One region of the Priestia sp. LL-8 genome, then DNA from elsewhere that is predicted to be linked to it. Evidence: riboswitches for the same ligand, from Rfam matches in the RefSeq annotation. Region 1 holds a riboswitch; the other holds the start of a gene.
The links. Region 1 has a riboswitch for S-adenosylmethionine ahead of U9R83_RS07140 (trans-sulfuration enzyme family protein). Riboswitches for the same ligand answer to the same signal wherever they lie in the genome.
Positions count from the first base shown of each region.

Region 1 (5,502 bases):
AATGAGTAACTATTACTATGGCCAAGAACAAGGGCAAAATCAAAATCCGAGCCAAAAATCAAGCCAAAAACGCAGTCGAAATATACAAATGCCTGATAAAGGCTATTCTTCTCACTTCAAACCCCTAAAAGGAAGAGTGGTGACCGTTTATCGTGGAGGACCTGAATCTAAAACGGGTTATTTGGTTGACGTGCAATCAGATTATTTAATCTTAGCAGTAGAAAGCAACAATAACAATAATGGTGAAAATAACAACCAAAACAACCAAAACAACCAAAACAACCAAAACAACCAAAATAATAATCAACAAGAATATACACTTGTATATTATCACTTAGCGCATGTAAAAAGTATTACTGAAGATACTATGTCAAATTCGGCACAAACGTTTACAGGAATTAGTGCAGACTTAGAATTATATCGAGGAAAAACTTTTGCTGGAACTTTATCATTAATGAAAACTAAATATGTGCAGGTTAATCAAGGTGGACCTGAGAAAAAAGCAGGTCAGCTTCTTGATGTCTTAGGTTCATTTGAATCTGCTTATATAGTATTACTCACAGAGGATGACGGTATCATCTATATTAACACTGACCACGTTAAGAGTGTAAGTGAATATCAAAACAACAATGGAGATCAAACTACTCAATCTGTAAATGAACTCTCCGTGAGTCAAGAACCAGAATATATGAAATCCAAGAGTTTCAACGATCTGTTTGCACACCTTTCTCATAAATGGGTATCAATCAATAATGGAGGACCTGAAGCGGTAGAGGGCGTGTTAGTACAAAGTCGAAACGGCACATTTACACTTGTTCAGAACAATCAAGTATTACGCTTACAGCCAAGACACGTTAAAACCATTTGTGTAGGAGCAAAAGGAGCTTTTAAGCAAAACGACAACAATCAAAATAACGAGCAAACAGAAGAAAATGGAGAAACTGAAGCTGCAGAATCTACAGAAGAACGTACAGGAGGCCGTACGGGAGGCCGTACAGGAAGACGTACAGGAGGTCGCACAGGAGACCGTACAGGAAGACGTACAGGAGGTCGCACAGACGATCGCTCTCGAGGACGCCGTACGGGTTCACGCTCTTCAGCACCGGCCGAGAAAGTTATTAAAACGAAAAATTATCGTTGGAAAGCATGATGAAATGGAACATAAAAGGTGCTTATAAAGCACCTTTTCTATCATATAAGAAAAAGGAGGAGAATCAGAATGAGTATGAATCATTATATCAATAAAATTGTGGAGTTGGATATTTCAGGTAAAACGACATTTGTTGGCAGACTTATTGATCTTGGATTAGATATTATGGTTTTGTATAATGGACATGATTATTTGTATATTCCTCTTTTACACATGCATCGTTTGCGGGAAGTATCGGAAGAAGACTATACGGTTTTACGTGAAATAGAAGAGAACTTAATAGAAGAAAGTCAGCGGATTTCTTATCGTAATATTTTACAGCAGGCAAAAGGGAAGTTTATTGAAATTTATGTAACAGGAGGGAAATCATTGCACGGCTATATCACAAGCGTGCTGAATGATTATCTTGTGTTTTATTCTCCAGTGTATAAAAATGTCTTTGTTTCTCTGCATCATTTGAAATGGCTTACCCCTTACAGTAATGAGTTAACCCCTTATTCTTTAAGTGACAAAGAGCTCCCAGTAAGGCCTGCCTCTGCACCTTTTGTCAGAAATTTTGAAGAGCAGCTTAAAAAATATGAAAATCAACTGGTCGTATTAGATTTAGGGGATCAATCAGAAAAGATTGGCGTACTTAAAGAAGTTTCTAATAATATTGTTGAACTGATTACGGCAAATGGAGAAAGTATGTATTGGAAGTTAGCTCACGTAAAATCTGTGCACTTGCCTTAGAAAAAGAGACCTCGCTGTCGTCTCTTTTTTTATGTCCTTATCAGGACAAGTATATTGAATAAACAAATAAGATGATTTAAATTTTTTAGAAAATTATGTTGACAATAAAGAAAATCTTTATTAAAGTTAGTAACAACAAACGTTAACCACCAACAATTATATAGAACTCTTATCAAGAGTGGCGGAGGGACTGGCCCTGCGATGCCCGGCAACCATCAAATGAAACATTCATTTGAACGGTGCTAATTCCTGTGGAACATCAGTATTGTTCTAACAGATGAGAGAAATCGTGTATAAACGAACACTCTTTCATCTGTGAAGAGTGTTTTTATTTTGAGTTAAGGAGAGAAATAGATGAAAATTGAAACTTTATTAGTTCGTTCAGGAGTAGGTCGTGACCCTTCAACAGGTTCTATTACAACACCCATTTACCAAGCATCAACATTTGCTCATCCTGCTTTAGGGCAAAGTACAGGATTTGACTATGCACGTACGGCAAACCCTACTCGTACAGCATTGGAAGAAGCAATTGCTGCTTTAGAAAAAGGAGAGGTAGGAGTAGCATTCGCTTCAGGAATGGCGGGTGTAATGTCAGTTTTAGCACTATTTAAAAACGGAGATCATTTAATTGTATCAGAGGATTTATATGGAGGAACGTACCGAGTACTAAATGAAATCTTTTCAGAGCAAGGAATTACTGTTTCGTACGTCAACACAGCCCATCTCGAGCAAGTAAAAGATGCGCTTCGTCCCAACACGAAAGCTTTATTTATTGAAACACCTACAAATCCAATGATGCACGTGACTGATTTGCCAGAAGCAATTGCGTTAGCTAAACAGCATGATTTGCTTACTATCGTTGACAATACCTTCATGTCCCCTTACTATCAGCGTCCTTTAGAGCTTGGAGCAGATATTGTGATACATAGTGCAAGTAAATACATTGGGGGCCATAATGATGTAGTTGCTGGTCTTGTAGTGGCTCGATGTAGTAGCTTAGGAGAGAAAATTCGTTTTTATCAAAATGCAGCTGGGGCAATCTTAGGTCCACAGGATAGCTGGTTGTTATTACGCGGTGTTAAGACGCTAGCGCTTCGGATGGAAAAGCATAACGAAAACGCACTGAAAATTGCAAATTGGCTTACTGCTCACGATCTCGTGGAAAAAGTGTATTACCCTGGTCTTGAAACACATCCAGGCTATGAAATCATGAAGAAACAAGCAACTGGATTTGGAGGCATGATTTCTTTTGCTGTCTCACACCCTGACATCGTGTCAGTACTTTTAGAAAATGTCAAAGTTATTACATTTGCAGAAAGCTTAGGAGGCGTGGAAAGTTTAATGACATTCCCAGCTCGTCAAACACACGCTGATATTCCGGAAGAAATTAGAAATCGTGTCGGAGTAACAAACTGTTTACTGCGATTATCAGTTGGAATTGAGCACGCAGATGATTTAATTAAAGATTTGAAGGAGGCATTTGATGCATACCAACAATAATAAACATAGATTTGGTACGAACTTAATTCATGCAAATACAGGAATTGACGGTCATTTTGGAGCGGTTAACGTACCTATTTATCAGGTATCTACATTTAACCAAGAAGATGAGACGAACAACGGCCGTTATGACTATTCTCGTTCAGGAAATCCAACTCGTGAGGCTTTAGAAAATACCATTGCTCAGCTAGAAAATGGGTACGCTGGTTTTGCTTTTTCATCAGGTATGGCTGCTATCTCATCGGTGTTATCTATTTTTGAATCAGGGGATGAAATTTTAGTTTCACACGATACGTACGGCGGAACATATCGTGTATTAACACGATTATTTTCAAAGTTTGGTATCAAAACAACTTTTGTTGATACAACGAAGGTTGAGAAAGTAGAAGAAGCTATTACAAAAGATACGAAGGCTATTTATATCGAAAGCCCTTCAAATCCATTTTTACAGGTAACCGATATTAAAGCAGTAGCAAGTTTGGCGAAGGAGCGCAATCTTCTTACAATTGTGGATAACACGTTTTTAACACCTTATCTACAGCAGCCGATTGACCTTGGTGTAAATATTGTGATTCATAGTGCTACAAAATATATCAGCGGCCACAGTGACGTCATTGGCGGTTTAGTTGTAGTAAGCGATGAAAAGCTAGCAGAAGAAGTAAAGTTTGTACAAAATGCTTTTGGTGCTATCTTGGGGCCACAGGATTGTTTTTTACTGCTTCGAGGAATTAAGACATTAAAAGTTCGTTTAGATCAGCAGTTAAAAACAGCACTGCAGTTTGCCAAGTGGCTTGAAGAACAATCACTAGTGAGCCGTGTATACTACCCGGGCTTAAAAAGTCATCCAGACCACAAACTGATTTCAGAACAAGCAAATGGATACGGAGCTATGATTTCTTTCCAAGTACAGGATGAAAAAGTAGCACGACATATTTTGCAAGGAGTCAAATTGGCTTCAATTGGCGTAAGTCTAGGTGCAGTTGAATCCATTCTAACGCATCCTGCAACAATGTCTCATGCAAGTATCCCAAAAGAAGTACGGGAAGAAAAAGGAATTACTGATTCACTTCTTCGCCTTTCAGTAGGGTTAGAGGAATTCGAGGATTTGAAGCAAGACTTTAACGCTGTTTTTCAAAGCTTAGAAGAAAAAGCGTTAATTAAATAAAAAAAGGACTTCCATCAAGGAAGTCCTTTTTCTTGTTATATACAGCTATCTAAAAGGTTTGTGTATAGGGACGTAAGCGCAACTTTTTCATCAGAGGAAAGACTGCTGTTTAGAATTCTTTTTATGCCAAGATGATATTTCACATACGGTGTTTGCCGGACGCGCGGATGAGTCATTTCATCTCTTAAATCTTTCAGAATGGCTTCGCGAAGCTGATCTTCACTTGTCATGGATTGTTTAGAAGCGAACGAACGGTTCAACCATAGGGTTTGATAAGCTGCTAGTAAATGTTCAGAAGTCATTGTGCAAAGAGCTCCTTTAGATTAGTTTCTTCATTATAATAATCTATAGTTTACCATAAGTATTAATACGTGTACGTAACTTTTACAGAAGCAGATACAGTCAAGGACTGAGCTTGAATAGGGGGAGAGGCTGCTAATAACTTAGGCGAGGATCCAGATGACTGATAGACGGGGCCTTCTTCGATTAAAATGGGAGTTTGGTTAATAGGGAGCTGCAGCGTGTTGGCAATGGTAAAGGCCTTTTCTTTAGCGTTAAGCAAAGCTTTACTTATCGCTTCTTGTTCATATTTATCATCATTTGTAACGTGGAATTGAAGATCTTGCGCTACGTTGGCTCCGCTTGAAAACGTAGCGTTATAAACATCGCCAGCTTGTTTTACATCCTGTACTCTTACTCTAAACAAATGCTGTACTTCGTATCCTGTAAGAGTCGATTTTCCATCGCTGTAATCATATTTAGGATTTATGGTGAATGAAGCTGTTTCAATTTGTTGGTCATTGATTCCAAGTTTTTTTATCTCTTGCAGCAGAGTATTTGAAACAGCTGAATTTTCTTTTAAGGCTTCTTGAACGTCTCGGTTTTCAGTGCGCGTTCCAATCGTCATGGAAATTTCATTTGGAATGGCTGAAGCACTTCCTTCACCAATTACTTT
Region 1 is NZ_JAZAQH010000001.1:1,406,180-1,411,681, forward strand. It holds gene U9R83_RS07130 (spore coat protein) at 89-1,150, shown strand; gene U9R83_RS07135 (hypothetical protein) at 1,220-1,882, shown strand; SAM riboswitch class I at 2,049-2,166, shown strand; gene U9R83_RS07140 (trans-sulfuration enzyme family protein) at 2,237-3,382, shown strand; gene U9R83_RS07145 (trans-sulfuration enzyme family protein) at 3,366-4,547, shown strand; gene U9R83_RS07150 (hypothetical protein) at 4,583-4,849, opposite strand; gene U9R83_RS07155 (SIMPL domain-containing protein) at 4,912-5,502, opposite strand, start outside.

Region 2 (5,502 bases), 3.3 Mb from region 1:
TGATCCGCAGTAATCAGCACTTTTTTTGCGTACCGAGCATTAGCAAGTTCTAATACCTCATAGTGAGAGGGACTTCCTTTAATAAAATGAACGCGATCACAGATCATGGGGTTTTTAGTCAAAGAGTCGTCGATAAGAACAATGTCTTCTTTATGAAATGCGTCGCGATAAGACTCTAACACGAGTTTGGCGCGCTCATTCCACCCCACAACGATGAAGTGATCTTTTCCATAAAACTTTAAATTCCCTTCCAGATAAGCGCTCTCAGCGGAAACAGCAATTTTAGAAAGCGTGACAAAATAAGTAGTAATAAATCCCGTTCCAATGAGGACTAAAATAATTGCAGCTAACCTTCCAATCGTAGTGGTGGGAGCAAAATCACCGTACCCTATAGTAGAGATTGTAATAATAACCCACCAAATTCCTTCAAACACATTCCCAAACGTTTGCGGCTCTAGGAAATGTATAAGCATGCCGAAAAGTAAAACAAGGCAGCCGATAATAAAAAGAAGCCGCACTAAAATAGAACGACGAAAAAGTCGAAATAATAGCCATTCCATCATAAAAATACCTCCAGTGATTAGTCATAGCCACAGTATGACCATTTTTCACTGAAGGTATAAGATATCTTTATCTTTTTACTTCGTAATATTCAATCCATTCTTTGTCTGGACCATAGAAAAATAAGTATCTTGCTCCATTTGGCAAAGTTACAATGTTTTCTTCCACAAATGAAACGCCTGCTGATTTTAAACGCTCAAACTCCTCTTCAATTCCATCTACTGCCAGCGCAAAATGATGAACTTTACCTTCATTAGGTAAGCTTGAGTTATACCCTTGAATTAACTCTACGATTACATTGCCTTCTAAACCTAGAAAAGCTAGCTTCAAAGACGGATCGGTATGTGGTAGTGTTTCGATGAGCTCTAATCCCACCTTTTGTGTATAGAACTCAATAGATTTTTCTATATCCTTTACTTGAACGCCTACATGTTCAAATTTTAAAATTGCCATATGCATCACCCGTATCTATAGTATGTAAAAACTATGAAATATATTAAAGAGAAAGGATATAGAAGTCAAGATAGGGCTGCTTATCAGGAAAGGGCTCTTAAATCATATTTTTGCTGGAGTGAATAGGGTAGAGGCTTCCATCAAGCGCAAACGAAATTTTGCCTGTTTCTTCAGATACAACTAAAATTAATGCATCCGATTTTTCTGACATTCCAATGGCTGCACGGTGACGTGTTCCCAATTTTTTGTTCGTTGAAATAATAGACGAGAGAGGTAAAACATTAGCAGCCGAAATAAGCTGATTATTTCTAATTAGGACAGCTCCGTCATGTAAGGGTGTTCCTGGATAGAACAGCGTCTCAACTAGCGTAGCGCTGACAGGAGCTTGAATAGGCATTCCTTTTTGAATAAGAGGATCTACATTTTGTTCCCGTTCAATGACAATTAAAGCGCCGTGACGTTTCTCAGAGAGGTTATGAATAGCTAAGGACAGAGCAGCATATTCAAATGTATAAGGCGATAAGTAATGACGCAAGTAATAAGAGGCGGCCGTAGCTTGAACATCTTGAAATAACCTTCTCATCTCCTCAAAATCACATAGGATACAATGATCACTCGTGTCTAAATGTTTAATTAAATTAGAGGCTTCAGTTGAAATCTGCTGTAAATATGTTCGTACATTATTTTTAATTGTATCGTCTAATTGAAAGGGTTGTCTCTCCATCTTATATAGCTCCTATCTGTCAGTCAGTGTTATCTGTAATGTGTGCTAATGTGGGTGAATTATCCGTAAAGCTTATAAATCCGCTATTAATTTTATAGAGAGATTTTGCGTTTTATTTAGCAAGAGAACATCAAAAGTTGGAGAAAAAAGAAAGCGTTTTATAAACTGATATGTTCACATTTGGGTTAAATTTACATATGTTGTTTTAAATAAAAGTATAGATATTTCTGTGAATTTAAAGTATAGTTTTCTTATCGGATATATGATTTTTAATGTTGACAAATATTCTAAATATGCTAAAATTTTTAAAAAATGCTTATCAAGAGTGGTGGAGGGATCTGGCCCGCTGAACCCCGGCAACCTGCTTAGCAAGGTGCTAATTCCAGCAAAGTGTGTATCATTTTGAAAGATAAGGTGAAAATTTATTGCCTACCCAGTCTTTCAATACGGAAGACTTTTTATTTTGATATAGCGCAAGCGATAATTTGAGAAGGGAAACCAATGACTGTAAACCCCGACTTAAAACAAATTTTTGAACACGCCGAAGCAAAGTAAGAATTAAATAGTTTCGCTGACTAGACACACTAGAGGCGGTTTTATCCAATTCTAGTGGGTAAAACCGTCTTTTTTTATTGGATAACGCGGATAACTAAGAATTGGAGTGGAGAAAATGGCAGACTTATATACGTACGAAAACTGGAGCGATACATTTCCAGAGTTCGACAGTAAAGATGAAACAAAAGGAGCCCTTTCAGCATTGCAGTGGGCGTATGATACCTACGGAGATTCAATTATTTATGCGTCAAGCTTTGGGATCGAAGGAATCGTGTTAATTGATTTAATTTCAAAAGTGAAAAAAGACGCTGAAATTGTCTTTTTAGATACAGGCGTTCATTTTAAAGAAACATATGAAGTGATTGATGCAATTAAAGAACGCTTCCCTGATTTACGTATTCATATGAAAAAGCCGGATTTAACTCTTGCAGAACAAGCTGAAAAACATGGAGATGAGCTTTGGAAGAGTCAGCCTAACTTATGCTGTCAAATTCGAAAAATCATTCCGCTAAGAGAATCCCTTGCTCCTTATGATGCGTGGATTTCCGGTTTGAGACGCGAGCAGTCTGAGTCTCGTGCCAACACGAATTATTTTAATAAAGATGAGAAATTCAAGAAGGTGAAAGTTTGTCCGTTAATTCATTGGTCATGGAAAGAAATTTGGCGCTATGTGTATAAGCATGATTTGCCGTACAACAAACTTCATGATCAAGGCTACCCAAGTATCGGCTGTGAGCCCTGTACCGCACCTGCCTATAATGTAGACGATTTACGTTCAGGAAGATGGGCGGGTACACAAAAAGTTGAGTGCGGATTACACGAATCTTAAATACGAAAGAGCTGAATAAATGATGCTTTTATATGTTGCCTTTATCATTGCGCTTTTTTTTGCAATGAATATTGGGGCAAGCGGTGCAGCAGCTGCTATGGGCGTTTCATACGGCTCCGGTGCAATTAAAAAGCGAAGAGTGGCCCTGTTCATCTGTGCTGTAGGAATTGTGCTCGGAGCTGTTACCGGAGGCGGTGAGGTGGTAAAAACCATCAGTTCAGGTATCATACCTGAAAAACTGCTGTCAGTAGAATTAGTTATTATCATTCTGGCTGCTGCAACGCTGTCACTCTTTTTCGCGAATTTGATTGGTATCCCTCTATCAACAAGTGAAGTAACAGTTGGCTCAGTTGTTGGAGTAGGAGTAGCTTATCAATCTCTGTATGTAGAAAAACTTTTAATTGTCATGTCTTTTTGGATTATTGTTCCGCTAGTTTCATTTGTCATTGCTTTTTTGATTGGGAAAGTGATAAAACGCAGAGCGCATAAAAAAGAAGCAGAGGGAAAGTGGAAAAGAGTTTTAACGATTTTAGTTATAGCGACGGGATTCTTTGAAGCCTTCTCAGCTGGAATGAATAATGTGGCAAATGCTGTCGGTCCTCTAGTAGGAGCTGGGTTAATGGATGCTACAACGGGTGTCATAGCAGGAGGATTGGCGGTGGCACTCGGAGCTCTTTTACTAGGAGGCCGAGTTATTGAAACAAACGGAAAAAAAATTACTCGCTATTCTGTAGGGGAAGGCTGCATTATTTCAGGTACTGGTGCTTCTCTTGTTACAGCAGCTTCACTGTTTGGTTTGCCAGTACCGCTTACACAGGTCACTACGTCTTCTATTATTGGGATAGGCGCAGCGAAAACGGGATTTACGAAAGAACAGCGCGAAGTGGTCATTCAAATGTTAAAGGTTTGGGTGGTATCCCCTGTATTTTCACTCGTAATCTCATATGTTCTTGTGAAATTAGTACTTGAAAGCGACTTATATTCATTTGTGGTGCTAGCTAGTGGCTGCATTGCCACAGCAGGTGTTCTAAGCTTAGCTAGAACGACTAGAAGAAAAAGAGCAAGCTTGCAGTCGGAAAAAGAAAAAATGACTGCGTGATTCAATTGCTTTTTATTATATTGTGTTAATTACTTAAGGAGGATTTTACAAAATGACAACAATTCAAGCACACGGTGGAGAATTAATTAATTTATATCAACCAACATATGACTACACTTCACTAACAAAAGAAATTGAAGTAGACAACATGGCTCTAAGTGATTTAGAACTAATTGGAATTGGTGCTTACAGCCCAATTACAGGGTTTTTAGGAGAAAAAGATTATCAATCAGTTGTTGAAAATATGCGTCTAGCAGATGGAACTGTATGGAGTATTCCTATTACTCTTCCCGTAACAGAAGAGCAAGCTAAAGAATTAAACATTGGCGACAAAGTAAAACTAGTTCAAAGCGGTGTGACATATGGTGTTCTAGAAGTTTCTGAGGTATATACGCCAAATAAAGAAAAAGAAGCGGAAAATGTGTACCGCACAGCAGAACTTGCCCACCCTGGTGTGAAGAAAATGATGGAACGCCCAAATGTATATGTAGCAGGTCCAATCGTACTTGTAGAACGTACACCTAAAACGCGTTTTGGAAAATATTACCTAGATCCAACTGAAACAAGAGCAGCATTTGAAGAACGCGGTTGGAAAACGGTTGTTGGATTCCAAACTCGTAACCCTGTTCACCGTGCGCACGAATATATTCAAAAAACGGCATTAGAAATTGTAGACGGCCTGTTCTTAAATCCTCTTGTAGGAGAAACAAAGTCAGATGATATCCCAGCAGATATCCGTATGGAAAGTTATGAAGTACTTTTAGAGAACTATTATCCTAGCGATCGTGTAGCTTTAGCAGTTTTCCCTGCCGCGATGCGTTATGCTGGACCTAGAGAAGCGATTTTTCATGCAATGGTTCGAAAAAACTTTGGATGCACGCATTTCATTGTAGGTCGTGATCACGCTGGTGTTGGTGACTACTACGGAACATATGATGCACAAAAAATCTTCAGTAACTTTACAGCAGATGAATTAGGAATTACACCTTTATTCTTTGAACACAGCTTCTACTGCAAGAAGTGTGAAGCGATGGCATCAACGAAAACGTGCCCTCATAGCAAGGAAGATCATATGATTCTATCTGGAACAAAGGTACGTGAAATGCTTCGTAACGGAGAAGTGCCACCAAGCACATTCAGCCGTAAAGAAGTAATTGAAGTGTTAATTAAAGGATTAGCAAAACAAAAAGTATCTTCAAAATAAGGAGCGGTTGAAGTGAGCAAATCAACAAACATTACGTGGCATGATGCTGGAATTACAAAAGAGGAAAGACGCGAGCA
Region 2 is NZ_JAZAQH010000001.1:4,703,528-4,709,029, reverse strand. It holds gene U9R83_RS24615 (potassium channel family protein) at 1-563, opposite strand, end outside; gene U9R83_RS24610 (VOC family protein) at 631-1,014, opposite strand; gene cdaS (sporulation-specific diadenylate cyclase CdaS) at 1,112-1,738, opposite strand; SAM riboswitch class I at 2,052-2,154, shown strand; gene U9R83_RS24600 (phosphoadenylyl-sulfate reductase) at 2,409-3,122, shown strand; gene U9R83_RS24595 (inorganic phosphate transporter) at 3,142-4,221, shown strand; gene sat (sulfate adenylyltransferase) at 4,274-5,425, shown strand; gene cysC (adenylyl-sulfate kinase) at 5,438-5,502, shown strand, end outside.
Region 2: another riboswitch for S-adenosylmethionine. It lies ahead of U9R83_RS24600 (phosphoadenylyl-sulfate reductase); the one in region 1 lies ahead of U9R83_RS07140 (trans-sulfuration enzyme family protein).